DNA from 4 places in the Neobacillus canaveralius genome. Region 1 is predicted to be linked to each of the others. Evidence: predicted binding sites of a transcription regulator. Region 1 holds the regulator's gene; each other region holds the start of a gene.
The links. Region 1 encodes LexA, which represses DNA repair genes until DNA is damaged. Its sites were predicted from a motif close to CGAACATATGTTCG; they were not measured.

Region 1 (5,605 bases):
AACTAGAAGAAATGGGCTTTGAAATTGAAGCTTCTCACCACGAAGTAGCACCAGGACAACACGAAATCGATTTTAAATATGCGGATGCGTTAACAGCTTGTGACCAAATCCAAACATTTAAATTAGTAGTAAAAACAATTGCTCGTAAACATGGTTTACATGCAACGTTCATGCCAAAGCCATTATACGGAGTAAATGGATCCGGAATGCACATGAATCTTTCATTATTTAAAGATGGCGTTAATTCATTCTACGAGCCAACTGGTGATTTAGAAATGAGTGATACTGCTCGTCAATTCATCGCTGGTATCTTAAAGCACGCACCAAGCTTTACAGCGGTAACAAACCCAACTGTTAACTCTTATAAGCGTCTAGTACCAGGTTACGAAGCACCTTGTTATGTTGCTTGGTCTGCTAGAAACCGTTCGCCGTTAATTCGTATCCCGGCTTCTCGCGGCTTAAGCACTCGTGTAGAAGTAAGAAGCGTTGACCCGGCTGCTAACCCATACCTGGCGATGGCTGTTCTATTAAAAGCTGGTTTGGACGGAATTAAGAACAAATTAACTCCTCCAGCTCCAGTTGACCGTAACATCTATGTTATGAGCAAAGAAGAAAGAATCGAAGAAGGAATCATTGATCTTCCAGCAACTTTAGCTCAAGCATTAGATCAATTAAAGACTGATGAAGTAATCGTAGCTGGATTAGGAGAGCACATCTTCGAACACTTTATCGAAGCAAAAGAAATCGAGTGGGATATGTTCAGAACCGTCGTTCACCCTTGGGAACGCGAACAATACATGAGCATGTACTAAAATTAAGTAACCCAGTATTGACTGAAGTCTTTACTGGGTTATTTTTGCGTTCATGATTCTTTTTTTTCTTTATTTTCATTTAGTTCCTTAAATCTAGTGAGTATGATATCACCACTAATCCCGGCAAGGGCCGATAAAAAAATGGTTTCTACCATGGAATTTGGAGTTGTGTACATCAGGATGAGGAGAGCTGCTACAGCACCAAGAAGCATTTCTTCTAAAAAACCTAAATAAATGAACCTTTTTGTTTTCCGAGGCATAATAATCTTTCCGTGCTTTCTGACATGCCCAACAATCCCAACTATAGCACCAATAACCATTGAGAAAATAATGTCATTCAACACTTTTTCCACTCTCCTTAAGCCTAGTTTTTGACCTAAGGTTAAATCATGGTGTAATACTATTATACAAATAGTGGAAACTAGTTAGAATGAGTAAATATACACATTTTTGTATAATGTCCAGATAAAAAGAGCAGATCTGCTAAATCTGCTCTTTTGGCTCTAATGAATATGTCGATAAACCCCAATTACTTTTCCAAGGATTGAAACGTTTCTTAAGATAATAGGATCCATGGTTGAGTTCTCAGGCTGCAAGCGAATGTAATCTTTTTCTTTAAAAAATCTTTTACAGGTCGCTTCATCTTCCTCTGTCATCGCAACGACGATATCTCCATTGTTCGCAGTTGGCTGCTGTCTTACGATTACGTAATCTCCATCGAGAATTCCTGCTTCTATCATACTCTCACCCATGATTTCTAGCATAAATACTTGCTCATCTGCAGGTGCTAGACTCTCGGGGAGTGGAAAAAACTCTTCAACGTTTTCGATAGCGGTAATAGGAAGGCCTGCAGTTACTTTACCCACAATCGGTACATTGACAACATTATTTCTTGGGATATTAACAGTTTCATCCACATCTAGTATTTCGATCGCTCTCGGTTTAGTAGGATCTCGTCTAATGAGTCCTTTGCTTTCCAATCGTGCTAAATGACCGTGGACGGTAGAACTAGAAGCAAGTCCTACTGCTTCACCAATCTCCCGAACGGATGGCGGATAACCCTTTTTCTTTACTTCCCCTTTAATAAATTCAAGGATATCCTGCTGGCGCTTAGATATTTTTGTCATTATAGATACACCTCGCCCTATGTAATATTTACCTTTATTATAGCATGTTCGTATATTTTATACAAACATAAGTTCGAATTGTTATTGACAACAAACAAATGTTCGGATTATAATAAAAACATAAAAATCGAACATATATTCTGGATAGGGGTTATAGTATGAAAAAAATTATGGACAAATACTCTTATGCTATTTTATTAATTATTTTGAGCTGCGTAGTAGCTTTTATTTTATCATTACGTTTTAACGCGGATGTAGAAGAAACGTTTTTAACGATCACTGTGTCGGAAGGGGATTCTCTTTGGAAAATCTCTAATCAATATTCCAACCAACATTCTTACTCGAATGATGAATTTGTCAGTTGGGTTAAGCACCATAACAAAATCGATGGAGATAAAATTTATCCTGGGGAAGAAATCATAATTCCTGTAAACTATGAAGTTGGGACTGTGACTGAATATGCTAGTGCTGCTGGGGAATAAAGTCATATGGTGAATGCAATTATTTACTGCCGTGTAAGTACAAACAAAGAAACCCAGGAAACATCTTTAAAGCGTCAGGAAGAGGAGCTCACACAGCTTGCTAGTCAATATCATTTTCATGTGGCCACCATTATTAGGGAACAGGCAAGTGGTTATGAACTAGAAAGAGACGGAATTCTGGAGTTATTAGATCTTTTGAAAGGTAAAGATATACAAGCCGTGTTAATTCAGGATGAAACAAGACTCGGAAGAGGGAATGCAAAGATCGCCCTCTTGCATTGTATCTTAAAAGAAGATGTGAAACTTTATAGTATTTCTCATAATGGTGAATTGCAGTTATCTGAAAGTGATTCAATGGTATTGAAAATCGTTGGTATGGTTGAAGAATATCAGCGTAAGTTACATAATATTAAAATTAAACGTGGAATGAAACGAGCCGTAGCTAACGGATATAAGCCTGAGAAAAATCTAAAAAATATCGAATCAAGTTCTGGGCGGGAGAAAATAGAAGTACCAGTAGAAGAAATAGTCAGACTTAGACAAAATAAATTAACTTTTTCAGAGATAGCTGCTACTTTAAGGGGATTTGGGTATAATATTTCAAAAGCAACCGTCCACAGACGCTATCAGGAATTTCAAGAATCTATTGAATCAGAAGAAGAGTAGACCATTTGCCTTGTCAGATGGTCTACTTTTTAGTAAAATCAGTTTTTAAGTGCGGCTGTGGTAACAATAATTGTGCTTTTAATCACTCAGTTGATTGGAGCGGAAGGCACGAAGACTCCTGCGGGAGGAGGCTCCCCGGACCGCCCGCGGAAAGCGAAGTGCCTCGGGACAGGCAGAAACCGCCTGTCTCTGCGGTGATTATTCCAAGAAGCATTCCTTAGTGGAGCGGAAATCAACGGCCTTGGATACCACGGCCTAAGTTAATGAAAGGAGGGTCCAAAATGCTCTCAAAAGAAAAAATGGCAAGAATTAATGAACTTGCGAGAAAAGCTAAAGCAACGGGATTAACAGAAGCAGAAGCGAAGGAACAAACAAAATTAAGAAGCGAGTATCTGACCACTTTCCGCAGTTCTATGCTGGATACATTAACAAATACAAAAATCATGGATCCTGAGGGAAATGACGTAACGCCGGAAAAAATAAAACAAAGAAAAAAATATAATCTTCATTAAATCCTAAAGGAAAACATTTAGTTTTCCTTTTTTACATATTGCGCGACAACCTGTGTCAAAATATAATATAGTGAAATAATTTGTTTAGTAGTCAAATTAATTGTTGAATTATTGTGTTTAGAGCTATAATATAAAGGTTGTTATTATTTTTTTATCCTAGAGAATCAGGAGTGATGGAAATAATGTTTGATACTATTGATGCTTTATCAGTAACTTCTATACGTACCCTTTCAATTGATATGATTGAAAAAGCAAATTCAGGACATCCTGGAATGCCAATGGGTGCGGCACCAATGACTTACACTTTATGGACTCGTTTCATGAATCACAACCCAAAAAATCCAGAATGGTTTAACCGTGATCGTTTTGTATTATCAGCAGGACATGGATCTGCTTTGTTATACAGCATGCTTCATTTATCTGGTTATAATCTAGCAATCGATGACTTGAAGCAATTCCGTCAATGGGGAAGTAAAACTCCAGGACATCCTGAGTACCGTCATACTGAAGGAGTAGAAGCGACTACTGGTCCACTTGGACAAGGTATTGCTATGGCTGTCGGTATGGCAATGGCTGAGCGCCATACAGCAAGCGTCTACAATAAGGACAACTATGAACTTGTAAACCATTTTACATATAGTGTTTGTGGTGATGGAGATCTAATGGAAGGTGTATCTGCAGAAGCTGCTTCGCTTGCTGGACACTTAAAATTAGGTCGTTTAGTGGTATTATACGATTCAAATGATATTTCACTTGATGGCGATTTAAATAAATCCTTCTCAGAAAGTGTTAAGGAACGTTTCTCATCATACGGTTGGCAATACCTTCGTGTGGAAGATGGAAATAATCTAGAAGAAATCGCTAAGGCACTTGAAGAAGCTCGTAACGATCTTGACCGTCCGACAATGATTGAAGTTAGAACAGTTATCGGATATGGCTCACCTAATCGTGCAGGAACTTCTGGCGTTCATGGTTCTCCACTTGGATCAGATGAGTTAAAGCTTACAAAAGAAGCTTATAAATGGACTTTTGAAGAAGATTTCCATGTTCCACAGGAAGTATATGATAATTTCCAAAACCTTATCGTTGAAAACGGTAAAAAGAAAGAAAAAGAATGGAATGACCTTTTTGCACAATACAAAAAGGAATATCCTGAATTAGCAGATCAATTAGAAAAAGTTCTTAAAAATGAATTACCTGAAGGCTGGGATAAAGATATTCCTGTTTACAGCGAAGGTAAAGCTCTAGCTAGCCGTGCGTCATCTGGTGAAGCACTAAACGGTATCGCGAAAAACTTACCAATCTTTATCGGCGGATCTGCTGACCTTGCTGGTTCAAATAAAACGATGATCAAAGGTACAGGAGATTATGCGCCAGGCAACTACGATGCCAGAAATATTTGGTTCGGTGTTCGTGAATTTGCAATGGGTGCTGCAATGAACGGAATCGCTCTACATGGCGGAGTGAAGATTTTTGGCGGAACATTCTTTGTATTCTCTGACTACCTGCGTCCAGCTATCCGCTTAGCTGCGATAATGGGCTTACCTGTAACATACGTATTCACTCATGACAGTATTGCTGTTGGTGAAGATGGACCTACTCATGAGCCTGTAGAACAGCTTGCAGCACTACGTGCAATGCCAGGTCTTTCTATTATTCGTCCAGCTGATGGTAATGAGACAGCAGCGGCATGGAAGTTAGCAGTTGAATCAACAAACAAACCTACTGCTTTAGTGTTAACACGTCAAGATCTACCAACACTAAAAGGAACAGATCAAAACGCATACGAAGGCGTTTCAAAAGGTGCATATGTGGTAGCTCCTTCTGAAAGAGAGACTCCAGATGCTTTATTACTAGCAACTGGTTCTGAAGTAAGTTTAGCAGTTGAAGCTCAGGCTGCTTTAGCTGGTGAAGGTATTCATGTTTCTGTTGTAAGCATGCCATCATGGGATCGCTTTGAACAGCAATCACAAGAATACAAAAACTCCGTTCTTCCTAAGAACGTG
Region 2 (5,605 bases), 270 kb from region 1:
TCATGTAATAGACCTGCACGTCTTGCAAGTGTTTCATCCTCACCAAGTTCAGCTGCAAGTAAGCCCGAAAGCTGTGCAACCTCCATTGAGTGTTTTAAGACATTTTGTCCGTAACTTGTACGGAACTTTAAGCGTCCTAAGATCTTAATAAGATCCGGATGTAATCCATGAACTCCGACTTCAAAGGTCGTCTGTTCACCCACTTCACGGATGTACTCATCCACTTCACGACGAGATTTTTCGACCATTTCCTCAATACGAGCAGGATGGATACGTCCGTCCTGGACTAACTTTTCAAGCGCCAATCGTGCTGTTTCTCGTCGAATCGGGTCAAATCCTGAAAGAATAACAGCTTCTGGAGTATCATCGATAATCAAATCAATTCCTGTTAGCGTTTCTAATGTACGGATATTTCTTCCTTCACGGCCAATAATACGACCTTTCATTTCATCATTCGGAAGGTTGACCACAGATACAGTCGTTTCCGCAACATGGTCAGCAGCGCAACGCTGGATTGCTAGCGAAAGGATTTCCTTCGCTTTCTTGTCAGCTTCCTCTTTCACGCGGTTTTCACTATCCTTGATCATTATCGCTGTCTCGTAGGTTAGTTCCTGCTCCAACTTGTCAATAATAATTGCCTTAGCTTCCTCACGCGTTAAGCTCGAAATTCGTTCGAGTTCTGTTTGTTGTGTTCGTACCAACTCGTCCACTTTGCTTTCCATCTGTTCAATATGCTGTTGTCTTTGGTTTAGAGAATCATCCTTCTTTTCTAATAGAATTTCTCGTTTATTTAACGATTCATCCTTTCGATCTAAATTCTCTTCTCTTTGCAGTAAACGGTTTTCTTGTTTTTGCAGTTCATTTCTTCGTTCACGAACCTCACGTTCGGCTTCAGTACGAAGTTTGTGAATTTCATCCTTTGCTTCTAGCAAGGCTTCTTTTTTCAATGAATCAGCGTCACGCTTTGCATCTTCAAGAATCTGCTCTGCAGCATTCTTTGCACCTGCTATTTTTGCCTCAGCAATGGATTTACGAACAAAATAGCCAACAACGGCACCGACGATAATGCCAAGCAAAATGGAGATGATAGTAATAGGTTCCATCGTTACACCTCCTCTTGCTATAAACTTTTGTTACACTTTTTAAGTGTCGGCATGTACATTGGTTTGGTTCAACATACAGCAAGCACCAAGCTTTTCATTGTAATATTAACAAAAATGTAAAATATACATGTTAATTGTAAATGTGTGTATATTTATTGTCAAGGGTAACTCCTGACAGCTTTTTGAAATATTTAGACTTTGCTCATGTTTTAACAATATACAAATCGCTATTTTGTGTATAATTATACACAAACACTGATAAATATCCAGTTCATTAAAAAGAGCAAAACCTAAACAGGCTTTGCTCTTTTTGTTAGTCTATTAATTCGATTTGTTCATCGTCATCGGCTTCAGTGACTATTTTTTCCCCGTCTAATCCGAAGTGCTCACGAATCTTTTGCTGAATTTCAAGACGAACACTTGGATTTTCTCTTAAGAAAGTCTTCGCATTTTCACGACCTTGACCGATTCTTTCCTCATTGTAAGAATACCAAGAACCGCTCTTTTGAACGATATCTAATTCAGAGCCAATATCAATGATTTCGCCCTCTTTAGAAATTCCTTCACCATACATAATATCCACTTCAGCTGTACGGAATGGAGGAGCAACTTTATTTTTAACAATCTTAATTTTCGTTTTGTTACCAACGACGTCAGTGCCTTGTTTGATAGCTTCTCCACGACGTACTTCAACACGGATTGTAGAGTAGAATTTCAACGCACGGCCACCTGGAGTTGTTTCAGGGTTCCCAAACATAACTCCAATTTTCTCACGAACCTGGTTGATAAAGATTGCAATTGTCTTTGATTTGTTAATGACACCAGAAAGTTTACGGAGTGCTTGAGACATCAAACGAGCTTGAAGACCCATGTGAGAATCTCCCATTTCTCCTTCAATTTCTGCCTTTGGAACTAGTGCTGCAACCGAGTCGACTACTAGAATATCAATTGCACCACTTCGTACAAGTGCCTCTGCGATCTCTAGCGCTTGTTCCCCAGTATCAGGCTGAGATAACAATAACTCATCGATGTTTACTCCTAGTTTTTGTGCATATGCTGGATCCAGGGCATGCTCAGCGTCAATAAACGCGGCTTGTCCGCCAGCAGCTTGTACTTCTGCAATAGCATGTAAGGCAACGGTTGTTTTACCTGAGCTTTCAGGTCCGTAAATTTCGATAATTCTTCCTCTAGGATATCCACCAACACCAAGTGCTGAATCAACGGCTAATGAGCCACTTGGACTTGTTAAAATCCTTGTGTCTGTCTTCTCTCCCATTTTCATGATGGAACCTTTACCAAATTGCTTTTCTATTTGTTTTAGCGCCATTTCTAAGGCCGCTTTACGATCACTCACTACAAGTTCCTCCCTTATATATAAACCAAAAAGTTAATAGCCAAAATCTATGATTTAAATCCTATTAATAATATAACCTCTTTTTGGACATTTGTACAGCAAAAAGTCGAACATTCATTCGACTTTTTTGAAACAAAAAGTCATGTAAAAATAGGTAAATCCCCCAGCCATTTATATCTTTTCAATTAAATTTTTCATTATTTTTTACTTTTTCTCCTTGTTTCAGACTACTTCCTTTAAGCTAAAAATACTCAGAGTGATTAGATAGCTTTTCTGTGATTAATAGTGTTGAAAAACAAATTAGGTCGATTGATTTTATATGGAATTTCCAATTCATCTGCAATCCCTCAGCGTATTTTAGCTTTTTTCTTTTTGATGGTCGCTATAAACCTTTTTGCACATTTTATATTGACCCAAAAGTCAAAATAGTTAGAGTTACGGTCACTATAACAGCTCTATAGTGACCGAAAACACAAAATAGTAGGAGCTATGGTCGCTATAACAGCTCTATAATGACCGAAAACACAAAATAGTAGAAGCTATGGTCGCTATAACAGCTCTATAGTGACCGAAAACCCATAATAGTAGGAGTTACAGTCACTATACCTAATCAAAAAAAATCACAGAGAGCCTAGTTAGCTTTCTGTGATTCCTCCAAATGCTTTATTAAATAATAGCAGCCATATTTTACCGAACGGCTCCGGTTTGCTTCCCTTGAACCACCAAGTTTCAGCTTTTCAACGACTGTTTGCTTACCTCTAATCGATATCCCAATGTAAACTGTTCCTACAGGTTTACCCTCAAGCTCATCAGGACCAGCAACACCAGTGAAACTAATCCCAATATCAGCAGATACTAATGCCGCAACATTTTCAGCCAGCTCTTTCGCACACTCATGACTTACAACGCCATGCTTATCAATGGTTTCCTTTTTAACTCCTAAGACTTTCTCCTTAACCTCATTTGTATAACAAACAACTCCGCCCTTTAGGACTGAACTAACACCAGGAACACTCGTTAGTTCCTGCTGGAACAATCCGCCTGTTAAGCTCTCTGCAGCTGAGATCGTTAATTTTTTTTCTTTTAAAGCTTTCATAAGTTCAGCCACTAACGAAGTATTGTCATACCCATATAAAAACTGCCCTACACGAGCTCTAATATTACCTTCTACTTCATCAAGCATTACCTCTGCCGTTTGCAAGTCATGGTGCTTCGCAGTAAGCCTTAACGTGCATTCTCCGTCTGCAGCAAGCGGGGCAATCGTTGGATTTGTTTGTTGATCTATTAAATCCATGATTTCCGTTTCTAGCGCTGCCTCGCCAATTCCAAAGAACCTTAAAACTCTAGAAACTATTTTCTCGTCCGTTTTTACTTGTTTGGACAAAGCCGCAGTACCAAAGTGTAAAAACATTGGCTCCATTTCTTTCGGCGGCCCTGGCAAAAGCATATATACGCAATTACCATTCTCAACTATCATACCTGGTGCCATCCCATGATGATTTGGAAGGATAGTAGAATCCTCTAATACAAGTGCTTGCTTCTTATTATTTTCCGTCATTACCCTATTGGCCTTCTTAAAATAAAGTTCAATAGATTCTAATGCTTCTTGATCCATTACTAGATTTTTCCCTAAATGCCGGGCAATTGTTTCCTTCGTTAAGTCATCCTTCGTCGGTCCTAAACCGCCCGTAAAGATGATCAAATTTGAACGTTTTTCCGCTATTTCTATTACAGACTTTAATCGATCAGGATTATCACCAACCACCGTATGAAAAAATACATTGATACCTATTCCTGCGAGTTGTTGTGAAATAAATCGTGCATTACTATTAACGATTTGACCCAGCAGTAATTCAGAACCAACAGCAATAATTTCTGCATTCATTATCCGATACCCCAAGTTCTATTTAGAATTTTTAAAAACATGCATATTTTTCGAAAAATAATCCCATCCAGACCAGATTGTAAAAATTAATGCAACCCATAAAGCTACATCATCAAATGGAAATCCAATCATCTCAAAAATAATATTATGTAATAAAAGAGCTGAAATCGCGATTATTTGTGCCCAGGTTTTAATTTTTCCAAGGTTATTTGCCGCTACCACTTCTCCACCCTCTACGAGCAAGAGACGAAGTCCTGTAACAGCAAATTCTCTGCTTATGATTACAATAACAATCCAAGAGGCAGCATATCCAAGATCAACAAGAACAACTAGGGCTGCAGAGACAAGTAATTTATCGGCAAGCGGGTCAAGAAACTTCCCCATATTTGTAACAAGATTATATTTTCGGGCATAGTAGCCATCCACCCAATCAGTCGAAGAAGCAAAAATAAAGATTAATGCTCCAACAAAATGCGTTACCGGAAGATCAGCTCCCAGTAAATGCATGTTTCCCCAATCAAAGGGAAAAAGCATAATTATCAAGAAAATAGGAATCAAAAGAATCCTTGATATCGTTATTTGATTTGGTACATTCATTGTTTTGCCTCCAAGTAATAGTAAGAACGAAAAATAGTCATCACTGGATGACTATTCGTTCTTCGGAACAAATTGAATCGTTACGTTCTGTTGAACCACATCAGTAGGTGCTATAGCATACTCTAGCTTTTGGTCATTTACGTAAATCTCTGTATCGACCGCCCTACCAACAACAATAACGGCTTTGGAATCGCCCGTTAAATCTACTTCTGTACTTTGTGTACCAGTGGTTGATAATAACCCCTGGAACTTGGATTGACCACTGCTATTTTTAACATTTACCCATGTTTGCCCTGTTGAAACCAGCTTTACAACAAATTTTTCAGCATTTTTCAAGTCATAGGTAGAGTTCTTTCCACTGTTTTGAACAGCTGTTAATTCTTGTTTAGGAGTTTCTACAACCGGGTTCTCTTCAACAGTCTTTTGTTCATCATTCTTTTCTTCGTCTTCATTTTCTTTTGTGTCTTCTTTTTCTGTCTCGTCTGCTTTGTCCAGATTTTCAGAGCGCACAAATTTTACAGGCTCATTTTCCTCATTAATCTGGTCATTGGCCTTGTCTCCAACGTTATTAACAAAGAAAAAATACAGTAACCCCGCAGCGCCAATAATAAAGACCCCAATTAAGACCTTTGGAATGATATCAAAGATTTTCGAGGATCCTTCTGT
Region 3 (5,605 bases), 580 kb from region 1:
GCTTACTGCTCGAAGCGAGACTATGGATGTCATTAAAGGATTAAAATTTGGAGCAGATGATTATGTCACGAAGCCTTTCAACGAAGATGAATTATTAGCACGTATTGAAGCATTATTAAGAAGAACAAATGATTTAAAAGAAAAACTACTGGTCTTTAAAGGTTTAGAATGGAAAGAAGATTCTGTTGAATTAAAATATCAAAGCCAGTCTATTCAAGTAACACCTAAAGAATTTGCATTAATTGGGTTATTTTTAAAGAATCCTCACAAAGTATTTTCACGAGACCATCTATTATCAACCATTTGGGGATTAAACTCACATATTGATGATCGAACGATCGATTCCCATATTAGAAATCTACGAGAGAAATTGCGAAATGCAGGATTTCCTATAGATAGCCATCTTTTTACAGTTTGGGGTGTTGGATATAAGTGGGTAACTGAGGACCCTGTAACACATTAAAAGTATTAATCTTAAATAAAAAAATCGTTTCCTATTGGAAGCGATTTTTGATATTTAATAGATATTTAATGGCACTGACCATTTTCTCTACTGCTAGAACGATCGTATTTTTTTCCTTTAAAGTTGAATTTGTTTCCTTCTCCATTTGTCGAAGTCTAAACTTCATTAGCTGCAAATTATTCATATTACTCCTCCTAACATCTCCTAGAGTGTGAAGAATAGGTATTTAATTAATTTTGAGTTTATATAAGAATTGTGCAGAAAATAACAAGATTTTGTAGCAATTTTTCAAACAATAATTTGACAATCTGCATACTTTCTTCACATTATTTTAATAAAATAATTTTATTAATACTATGAGGTGTTTGCATTGAAAATTTCCTTAAAGTTAGGATTATGGTTCTCTGTATGTATATTGTTAATAGAGATTGTTTCTATGACATACTTACATAGAAATTTAGTCCATTCACGGGTTCACCAGGAATTTGATCATCTTCAAGCAACAGGAAATAGTCAACGGGATATATTAGAAATTAATTCTGACTCCCACACTCTAAGTCATATAAAATTGTTAGGATTACACTCAGATACCCAGGTTGTGGTAAAAAATACTAAGGGAGAGATAGTCCTTACCTCTATTAAGATTAATAACAGCATTAATGACATATTAAATATTCCTATTTCCAATTCTAAACTTCCAAGAAGCGGAAAAATCATACAGTCTGACTGGAAGAATGAACAGTATATATCCACCGTAACAGCATTTACTAAGAACGGTAAAGAATTCGGTTATGTATATATGTTTAAGAACACCGCAGATGTCCAAAAGCTCATTTCCCAATTAAATAAACATATGATTGTTGCGTCACTATTGATCTTATTCTCTGTTCTTATTTTCATTTTCTTTTTATCTAAAGCTTTGACAAAGCCTTTAATTACCATGAAAGAGGCAACCAAAAAACTAAGCAAAGGTGATTTTACTGTTACTCTGCCAAAACCCTCTAATGATGAACTAGGGGAGCTTTCAGAAGCAATTCAAACACTTGCCAATGACTTGAATTACTTAAAACAGGAAAGGAATGAATTTTTAGCAAGTATTTCTCACGAACTTCGTACTCCATTGACTTATATTAATGGATATGCAGATATAGCTAGACGACCGAAACTTGACGAAAAGGATAGAGTCCAATATCTTGAAATAATTAAGGAAGAATCCCAACGTGTAAGCAGCTTACTAAAAGAATTATTTGATATGGCAAAATTGGACCAGAATACGTTTTCTATAAATAAAGAAAAAGTTAATTTCTGCAACTATATTCATTCAATCTATGAGCGAGTATTGCCTGCCTTTAAAAATAAAGGAATACAATTGATATTAGATTGTTCTGACAACATATTTGTTTATTTAGACCCAATTCGATTTGAACAAGTTCTAATAAACCTGTTAGATAATTGTCTTAAATACTCAAAAGAATCAAGTACCACGACTGTAAAGGCAATTGAAGACAATGGAATTATACAGATAACTATTAAGGACCAAGGGGTTGGTATACCAATTGAGGACCTTCCACACATATTTGACCGCCTTTACAGAGTAGATAAATCTAGATCAAGGGCCACTGGCGGATTCGGTCTTGGCCTCGCAATAGTAAAGCAACTAGTCGAAGCCCATGGAGGAGAGATTACCGTTGAAAGTCAGGTTGGCGAAGGAACTTGCTTCACAATTATTTTAAAGAGATTATAGTGGCAAATAAAAAAAATCCTAACACCAATTAGATGTTAGGATTTTTTTTATGATCTGAGAGGGATTCGAACCCCCGACCCCATCCCTGTCAAGGATGTATTCTCCCGCTGAACTATCAGATCTCTTATTAAGCTACAAATATAATTATAGTAAAAACTAAAAAAAAGTCAATAGTTTTTAAAAAGAACACATTTTCCAGAATACCTCGAATAAAGAACGAATGTTCGGATATAATTATAGTATATGTTATCAGAAAGGCGGGATCATTATGGATGGGCTTTTGTTACGTTCTATAGAGGAAAATATTCCATTAGAGATGATTTACTTGTCTAGCGACCAGCAGATTTCACAGCGTAAATTACTTGTGAAGGAAGTCAATGATGAGTACATTCGTGCTTATTGTCTGCTCCGTAAACAGGTTCGCACCTTCCGACGGGAAAATATATTATCCTTAATGCCAAATACTCGCTCCAATAATACCTTCCTACACTAATCCAAACACTGCAATATCCTCCTCTCGCCTTGAGCATTCCCACCATAGTTATGGTAAAATTCAGTTGTATCTATCGAACATTGGGGGATTGTCGTATGGAGATACCAAAAGGCACGATAAAAGAACATACCATTAAGAGCAATGAGCTGGGGGAAGATATTCTTCTTCTCATCTATTTACCTGCAAATTTCTCACCATTATTTAAGTACTCTCTGTTAATTGCCCAAGACGGTCGCGATTATTTTCAACTTGGCAAAATTGGCCGATTAGCAGATGAGTATCTTTTTAACCGAGAAATTGAAAATTTAATCATTGTTGGGATACCCTATAAAAATGTAGGTGATCGCCGCAGGAAATACCACCCCGATGGTGATCAACATCAACAGTACATTCGTTTCTTGGCACATGAATTAGTTCCTTACCTTGACAAAGAGTTTCCAACCTATCAAATGGGCTCTACAAGAGCACTAATTGGCGACTCACTAGCTGCAACCGTATCGTTAATGATCGCTCTCCAATACCCGCACAGTTTTGGAAAGGTTCTTTTACAATCACCTTACATAAATGAAAAGGTATTGGACATGGTTAACAGCTTCACAGAAACAGAACTTTTAGAAATATATCACATCGTTGGAAACCTAGAAACAGAGGTTCAAACCACTAATGGTAAAACAAGTGACTTCCTTAGTCCAAATCGCAGACTCTCAACTATCTTTACAGACAAGTCATTTACATACTTCTACGATGAATTTGATGGCGACCATACATGGACATATTGGCAGCCAGATTTAAAGAGAGCACTCAAGAGGATGTTTTAAAGGTAATTTCATATTTTTTGAATATTTGCTATAATATCAAGAAGGTCTATGACTGCACACATTAATCACAGAAAAAATTCTTCTAATCTGGAGGTTAGACATATGAAATTTGGGGTTGTTATTTTTCCATCAAAAAATCTACAAGATTTAGCCAATTCCTATCGTAAGCGTTATGACCCGCATTATTCACTAATTACTCCGCATTTAACGTTGAAGAATGCTTTTGAAGCAACAGAACAAGAAGTAGTCCATTTTGCAGATAAATTACGGCAAATTGCAAGTAATAACAGTGCCTTTACCTTAAAAACCACAAAAATCAGCTCTTTCCAGCCAGTAAATAATGTGATTTATTTTAAAGTAGAACAAACTAAAGAGTTAAACCAATTGCATCATGAAATAAATCAAGAGTTTAGTGAGCAAAATTTAGAATATGCTTTCGTTCCACATATTACAATTGGTCAAAAGCTATCGAATGATGAGCATTCAGATGTTTACGGTTCATTAAGGATGAAAAGATTTGACCATGAAGAGACTATTGACCGCTTCCATTTACTATATCAATTAGAAAATGGTTCTTGGACGGTTTATGAAACATTTCGCCTAGGAAAGGAATAATCAACTGTGAATGTAAAAGTTTGTGAAAATGAAAAAGAACTACAAGATGCTTTCTCTGTCAGAAGAACTGTTTTTATCGACGAACAAAATGTCCCTGAAGTTGAAGAAATTGATCTGTTTGAGGAGGATTCTGTACATTTCGTATCTTACCAGGAAGGCACACCGGTCGCTGCTGGCCGCTTTCGTGTTGTGGATGGTTTCGGTAAGGTAGAACGCATCTGTGTATTAAAAGAAGCTAGAAACACCGGTGCTGGAAAAGCAATAATGAGAGAGATTGAAGCTTATGCTTTAAAAAAAGCTTTACATAAGTTAAAGTTAAATGCACAGACACATGCTATTCCATTCTACGCTAACCTTGGATATGAGGTAGTTTCAGAGGAATTTTTAGACGCAGGAATCCCCCATAAGACAATGATCAAAAAAATTTAATTCCAAGCACTTGCCCTTTTAGCGGCGGTGCTTTTTTCATTTCTTGAATACAAGGGCACTTTTCGATATCCACTGGTTTTGTTATCATAGAGTTTGTCGTATTTTAAATAGGCTATTTTGTAAAGATTGTTGTTAAAATCCTAAAGCCGATTTTAACGTAAAATAAACTATTTTTGCGCTTGAGATTAAGTTTGCAAGCTCTTTAAGAGCTTAAAAAAAAGAGGCTAAAAAATGAAAATTGCTATGCACCAAAACCAAAGGATTGTTCTTGACCAATTAGCAAGAGAGCAATATCAAATACTATATATGCATGGAAAAAATGGAGAGTTATCATGTCCTGTTTGCCATGAAAAAGTCCGGTTATTTCTCGGCATTCAGGAGGAACCCTATTTTTATCACATAAAATCTCCGGAATATAAATGCCCAGAACCAGTAATTACAGAAGAATTGGAACCGGTGATTGTGGAACGGAATGGTTTCGTAATCCCCCAAGGAAGAACGATTATTGAAACTACAAGAAATACAAGCTTATTCCGTCCAGCCAAAACGATAGATTGCTCCGTTCCATTTAAAAAAACTGAAGGTGTAAGCCATCTTGCAAATGACTCCTATTTAAGAAAGCTGGCAGCAAACGGAGTTATTCTTGATAAAAGTCAAGCGGCAGCTGTCGTGGAAACAGAAGGATCATTATTAGTCCTTGCTGGCGCGGGGAGTGGCAAAACAAGAGTACTTACAGCACGGACTGCTTACATGTTGGATGTAAAAAAAATTGATCCGCGCACCATTATGCTCGTCACCTTTACATCAAAAGCCGCTGGAGAAATGAAAAATCGATTACTTTCCTATCCTCAGATTAAGAAGGAACAAATAAACAACCTGGTGACAGGCACCTTTCACAGTATTTTTTACCGTATTCTTATGTACCATGAAGGAAGCAATTGGTCGTCAGATCGTCTGTTGAAGAAAGAATGGCAGCGCGATAAGATTTTGAAAGAGGCAGGCAGGGAAATCGATTTATCTGAAAAGGAATTTGCTTATGATTT
Region 4 (5,605 bases), 1.1 Mb from region 1:
AAAGTCTATCATTATTACGACTGCAGAAAAAGTCATCCAAATGCCCACTGATTCCTTAACCTTCTTTGTTAATCAACAGCCGGTGGAGCTTCAAGTATCACCGATTATCTCTAAAGAGGGTCAAATATTTGTGGCAATCGACCCGCTGCTCTCATACTACCCGATTCAGTATACGGTATTAAAGGAAACCGGAGCACTTTGGATTCAGAAAAACGGGGACCACTATACGCAAGGTGAAATCATTGCTGAAGATGTTCACCCGGAAAACCTACGTTTACGAACGCAGCCTTCTCTAAAAGCACCGTATACCGCGGAAATGTCTAAAAAAGAGACTGTAATGATTGAGGCCGAGGAAAAGGGTTTTTATTTAGTTAGGAAAGAAAATGGAGTAAGTGGATTCATCAACAAGAAATATGTTGATAAAAACAATGAGGTTACCATTACAATCTCACAGAAAAATGAAACAGTAGCGATTCCAAAAATTAATGGACCAATTCAGTTAACGTGGGAAGCCGTATACACGAAGAATCCAGATCATACCCAAATACCGGATATGATGGGGGTTAATGTTGTATCACCAACTTGGTTCTCATTGACTGGGAATGACGGGACAATAAGTAACTTAGCGTCCTTAGATTATAGTAAATGGGCACAATCCAAGGGTTATCAAGTATGGGGATTGTTCTCAAATTCGTTTGATCCGGTGCTTACACATGAAGCGTTAAAAGACTTTGAAACACGTCAAAAGATCATTGTCCAGCTGCTGCATTTTAGTCAAATGTATCAATTGCAAGGGATAAACTTTGATATTGAAAATGTCTATCCCGCAGATGGACCACTTGTCACTCAATTGCTGCGGGAGGCAACACCGTATTTGCATGAAGCAGGGTTAGTTGTTTCAATGGACATTACGTTTTATGCAGGTGAAAACAATAATTGGTCATCCTTCTATGAAAGAGATAAACTTGCAGGCATTGTGGATTACCTCATTATTATGGCATATGATGAACATCCAGGATCGTCTCCTGTTGCTGGCAGTGTTTCAAGTCTTCCATGGGTTGAGACGAACCTGCAAAACTTGTTAAAAGAAGTACCAAAAGAAAAGTTAATACTAGGTGTCCCTTTATATTCAAGGTTGTGGAAGGAACAAGTGAAGGAAGATGGTACAACAGAGGTTTCCTCACAATCTATATCGATGGCAAAGGTAAAAGAATGGCTTGTAGAAAAAGGGATTCAGACTGTGTATGATGAGGCTAGCGGCCAAAATTATGCGGAATATTATGCAGTAGAAGAAAATTCCACCTATAAAGTATGGATTGAGGATGAATTATCGTTAACGAAACGAGCAAATCTGGCAGCCAATTATCAGCTGGCAGGTATGGCTTCTTGGTCCAGAGTCTTTGGAGATCAGACCGCGTGGACTGCGATGACCATAGACCCTAATAAAGCTGTAACACAGAAATAGACCACAAAAATGGTCTATTTTTTGCTTTTTTTAAATTAATATTCTGTCTAAGTTAAGAACAATTAGAGTCAATTTTATTACAAATATATGGAGAATTTTCAAACCATTTAGTTATCGATTGATGTGATTGTTTACAGGAAATATAATTTAACTATAACATTGAATAACATTAGGTAGGCCGGCCGAGTGGTCGGTTTTGTCATATACAATTTTAAGTAGGATGAAAGAGGTGAAAGATCATGGCCATTACAGTACCACAAAATCACAATTATCAATACCAAGATGTAAAGGTCTTATATGTAGAAGATGAGGTGTTTTCACGCGAAAAATTATTACGGATCTTAAATCGCCGTTTTTCAGATGTCCATGTTGCGATAGACGGTGAAGAAGGCTTTCAGCTTTATCAACAGCACCATCCTGACTTGATCATTTTAGATATTAAAGTTATGAGCGGTTTAGACATCATTAAAAACATCCGGAAGCATAATGAAAAAGTTCAAATTATTGTTACCACAGCACATGATGATAACGATATCTTTATCCAGTGTATTGAACATACCGTCAATCATTTTATTTTAAAACCGATCGATTTAGATCGATTTTTACTTGCAATTCAAAAATCAGTCCAGCAAATTCTGCAGGAAAAGGGATTATTGAAACAAAACCAGTTAACAAAGGCACTCTTAGATACACAGGATCATTTATTATTCATTGAGGACCACGGACATATTGTAGAGTTTAATCAAGCATTTGCTACCTTTACAGGTATAGAAAAGAAGAAGGGATTACATAAATCTAACCTTGTTGCTGAATTATTTGTTGAAGATCCAAATTATTTTTATCCTAAGAACAAAGGAAAATGGATAGAAGAATTTCTTCAGACAGAGAAAAAGTATGCAAAGGTCATGTGGAAAGGTCAAAAAGACAAACAAGGGATATATTTAATGAAAGGCACTCAAATTCCAGGTAAAAAACAGATCTTATTTGTCTGTACAGAAATTAGTTTGTTAGAAGAAGAGTATAAAAAGAATGAAATTCTATCCATGATGGACCCATTAACACGCAGTTTAAATCGGAAAAAGTTCGAGGAGCTGCTTGCAAGTGAGATAAGTCGGTCAGAACGATATAACCATCCTTTTTCTATTATTCTCATGGATATTGATTATTTTAATAATGTAAATGATTATTCTGGCCATAAAAAGGGGGATGAAGTGCTCGTTACAATATCAACCATTGTTCAACAAAGGATTCGTGAATCAGATGTGTTGGCACGTTGGAGCGGGGATGCATTTATTCTTTTAACACCTGAAACCAACAGCCCTGGAGCGATGGTGCTTTCTGAATCCATCCGTGCCTTAATTAATACATTTGTCTTTCCAAAAATAGGTTCCGTAACCTGCAGTTTTGGAGTTGCAGAATTTTCGGCTGGCAAATCGAAAATAGAGCTCATTTCTGAGGTTGAACAAGCATTATCTAAATCAAAAATTAAGGGAAGAAACTGCGTAACTTTTTATAACAGTTCAATAGGTGAATAATAGTGCTGGGTATATATATTTCAATTCTTTCAGTAGGATTAATATTCATTTCTTTTGTTATAAGCTATATTATTTTGCGTCATGTGTTAATGAAAAAGCAAAAGGAAAATGAAGAGAACTACAGGGAAATGGCAGAAAAATATGAGGTTGTAGTAAGAAACTTAGAAAGCAGAGTCGAGGAAGAAGCAGCGAAGAATCTTCAGAAGGATCATTACCTTCTTCAACATTCTAGGTTTGCATCGATGGGTGAAATGATCTCAAGCATTGGATATCAGTGGCAGCAGCCGCTCAATAGCCTCTCCCTCTTAATCCAAGACGTCCGTGAAGCCCTACAATATGGCGAAATAAATGATCAATATATTGACACTTTCACCAAAGAAGGCATGACTGAAATTAATTATATGTCAGGTACAATCAATGATTTCCGGAAATTCTATCAACCGACTAAACAGAAATGCACCTTTTCTATATCAGATTGTATTGAAAAAGCACTATCGATTTGTTCCTATAGCCTTAAGAATCATGACATTCATGTTGAGTTTGAATACCGAGAAGAGCATATGGCTTATGGATGTCCAAATGAATACAGTCAAGCTGTTTTAACGATCCTAGCAGACGCACGCAATGCATTTATATCAAGCAAAGTTAAAAAGAGAATATTAGATATTAAGATAGCGACAGAAGGCAGCTGTTTAGTTGTTGATTTTAAAGATAATGCTGGTGTCATTGATCCGTTATTGCTTTCAAGAGTTTACGAACTCAATCTCAACACAATAAATAGTAATACTTCGGGGATTGGGTTATATATGGCGAAAATAATGATAGAAAATATGGATGGAAGTGTTGCTGTTAAAAATACTGGGGACGGAGCGCAGTTTCGCCTTTCAGTGCCAAAGGCTGCTTCCAGGGACATTCCATCACCTGTCTGAAGTTTAATCACCAATGCTCCCGCTACACGGGAGCTATTTTTTTTTACAAATAATTGAGTTATGTTATAGTGAAGGTGGATAGTAAAATTAAGGAAATAAAGGGAGTGTTTGTTCATGGCAGTTGAAAATCCATCCTTAGAAGAAATCGGAGCTATATTAAAAAAAGCTAAACGTATTGCTGTTGTGGGGTTAAGTGACAAACCTGACAGAACTTCGTATATGGTTTCAGAAGTTATGCAAAAAGCAGGTTATGAGATTATTCCGGTGAATCCAGTTGTTGATGAAGTGCTTGGAGTGAAAGCGGTTGCTTCGTTAAAGGACATCGAAGGACATATTGATATCGTAAATGTTTTCCGCCGATCAGAACAATTGTTCGATGTCGCGAAGGAATTTGACGAAGTCGACGCCGATGTTTTTTGGGCACAGCAAGGCTTAGTAAATGAAGAAGCATATAAGTTTTTGAAGGAAAAAGAATATACCGTGATCATGGATCTTTGTATTAAAGTGGCACATGCGTTAACAAAATAAAGTATTTACGAAAGAAAAGCTGCTATCATTTGGCAGTTTTTTTTCATTTTTTTACTAAAAATACTGTTACAAAAATATGTTGTTTCAAATAAGACATTTGCCAAATCGAAATAAATCGCTAAAATAAAGCATAGACGCCGCAAACATGTGATACAATTAAGAGCGGCAAACATTCGTTCTAAATAATGGAAATAACTTTTTTACACGAATGAATAAACTTACTCATAAAGATAGCAATTAACAGATGTTTTTTCTTTTGCAGGGAATGAAAGGGGTATTTTAGTGGCAAGTAATCAGAAAGCTTTTGAATATAATGATGATGCCATACAGGTACTAGAGGGACTGGAGGCCGTCAGGAAGCGACCAGGAATGTACATCGGGAGCACTGATACACGCGGATTACACCATCTTGTATATGAGATTGTCGACAACTCTGTCGATGAGGCTCTAGGTGGATTTGGGGACCAAATCATTGTAAAAATTCACAAAGATAATTCAATAAGCGTCATGGATAAAGGACGCGGAATGCCTACTGGCATGCATAAAATGGGAAAACCAACTCCAGAAATCATACTAACTGTCCTCCATGCTGGAGGGAAATTCGGTCAAGGCGGATATAAAACCAGCGGTGGCTTGCACGGTGTAGGTGCCTCTGTCGTTAATGCCTTATCTGAATGGTTAACGGTAACGATAAAGAGAGATGGTTTTGTTTATGAACAACGGTTTGAAAATGGTGGTAAACCGGTTACGACCTTGGAGAAGATTGGGAAAACCAATCAAACAGGGACGACGATTCACTTTAAACCGGACCCGACGATCTTTTCTACCACCACCTATAATTTTGAAACATTATGTGAGAGGTTACGAGAGTCAGCGTTTCTTCTAAAAGGACTAAAGATAGAAATCATTGATGATCGTAATGATTTTCATGAGGTTTTTCATTATGAAAATGGTATTGAAGCCTTTGTTTCTTACTTAAATGAAGAAAAAGATGTCCTTCATCCCGTCGTTAGCTTTGAGGGAAGCCATAATGGCATTGAAGTGGAATTTGCCTTTCAATTTAATGATGGCTATTCAGAGAACATGCTTTCATTTGTAAACAATGTCCGGACGAAAGACGGCGGAACACATGAAGTAGGTTCAAAAAC

Region 2: a site for LexA is predicted at 2,565-2,578, ahead of recA (recombinase RecA). Genes of this name have one in related genera too.
Region 3: a site for LexA is predicted at 2,421-2,434, ahead of ABC255_RS23325 (WYL domain-containing protein). Genes of this name have one in related genera too.
Region 4: a site for LexA is predicted at 4,624-4,637, ahead of parE (DNA topoisomerase IV subunit B). Genes of this name have one in related genera too.

The regions. Positions count from the first base shown of each region.
Region 1 covers NZ_JBDFLL010000001.1:4,184,256-4,189,860, reverse strand. The annotation lists gene glnA (type I glutamate--ammonia ligase) at 1-812, shown strand, start outside; gene ABC255_RS20680 (DUF4257 domain-containing protein) at 863-1,156, opposite strand; gene lexA (transcriptional repressor LexA) at 1,316-1,939, opposite strand; gene yneA (cell division suppressor protein YneA) at 2,110-2,421, shown strand; gene ABC255_RS20665 (YneB family resolvase-like protein) at 2,431-3,087, shown strand; gene ABC255_RS20660 (DUF896 domain-containing protein) at 3,369-3,599, shown strand; gene tkt (transketolase) at 3,782-5,605, shown strand, end outside.
Region 2 covers NZ_JBDFLL010000001.1:4,454,167-4,459,771, forward strand. The annotation lists gene rny (ribonuclease Y) at 1-1,103, opposite strand, end outside; gene recA (recombinase RecA) at 1,417-2,457, opposite strand; gene ABC255_RS21740 (competence/damage-inducible protein A) at 3,089-4,342, opposite strand; gene pgsA (CDP-diacylglycerol--glycerol-3-phosphate 3-phosphatidyltransferase) at 4,361-4,939, opposite strand; gene ABC255_RS21750 (helix-turn-helix domain-containing protein) at 4,991-5,605, opposite strand, start outside.
Region 3 covers NZ_JBDFLL010000001.1:4,765,787-4,771,391, forward strand. The annotation lists gene ABC255_RS23305 (response regulator transcription factor) at 1-463, shown strand, start outside; gene ABC255_RS23310 (hypothetical protein) at 495-647, opposite strand; gene ABC255_RS23315 (sensor histidine kinase) at 825-2,207, shown strand; tRNA gene ABC255_RS23320 (tRNA-Val) at 2,258-2,329, opposite strand; gene ABC255_RS23325 (WYL domain-containing protein) at 2,476-2,700, shown strand; gene ABC255_RS23330 (alpha/beta hydrolase) at 2,796-3,518, shown strand; gene ABC255_RS23335 (YjcG family protein) at 3,621-4,133, shown strand; gene ABC255_RS23340 (GNAT family N-acetyltransferase) at 4,140-4,562, shown strand; gene ABC255_RS23345 (UvrD-helicase domain-containing protein) at 4,794-5,605, shown strand, end outside.
Region 4 covers NZ_JBDFLL010000001.1:3,055,711-3,061,315, reverse strand. The annotation lists gene ABC255_RS15305 (glycosyl hydrolase family 18 protein) at 1-1,465, shown strand, start outside; gene ABC255_RS15300 (GGDEF domain-containing response regulator) at 1,705-3,000, shown strand; gene ABC255_RS15295 (sensor histidine kinase) at 3,090-3,929, shown strand; gene ABC255_RS15290 (CoA-binding protein) at 4,044-4,457, shown strand; gene parE (DNA topoisomerase IV subunit B) at 4,740-5,605, shown strand, end outside.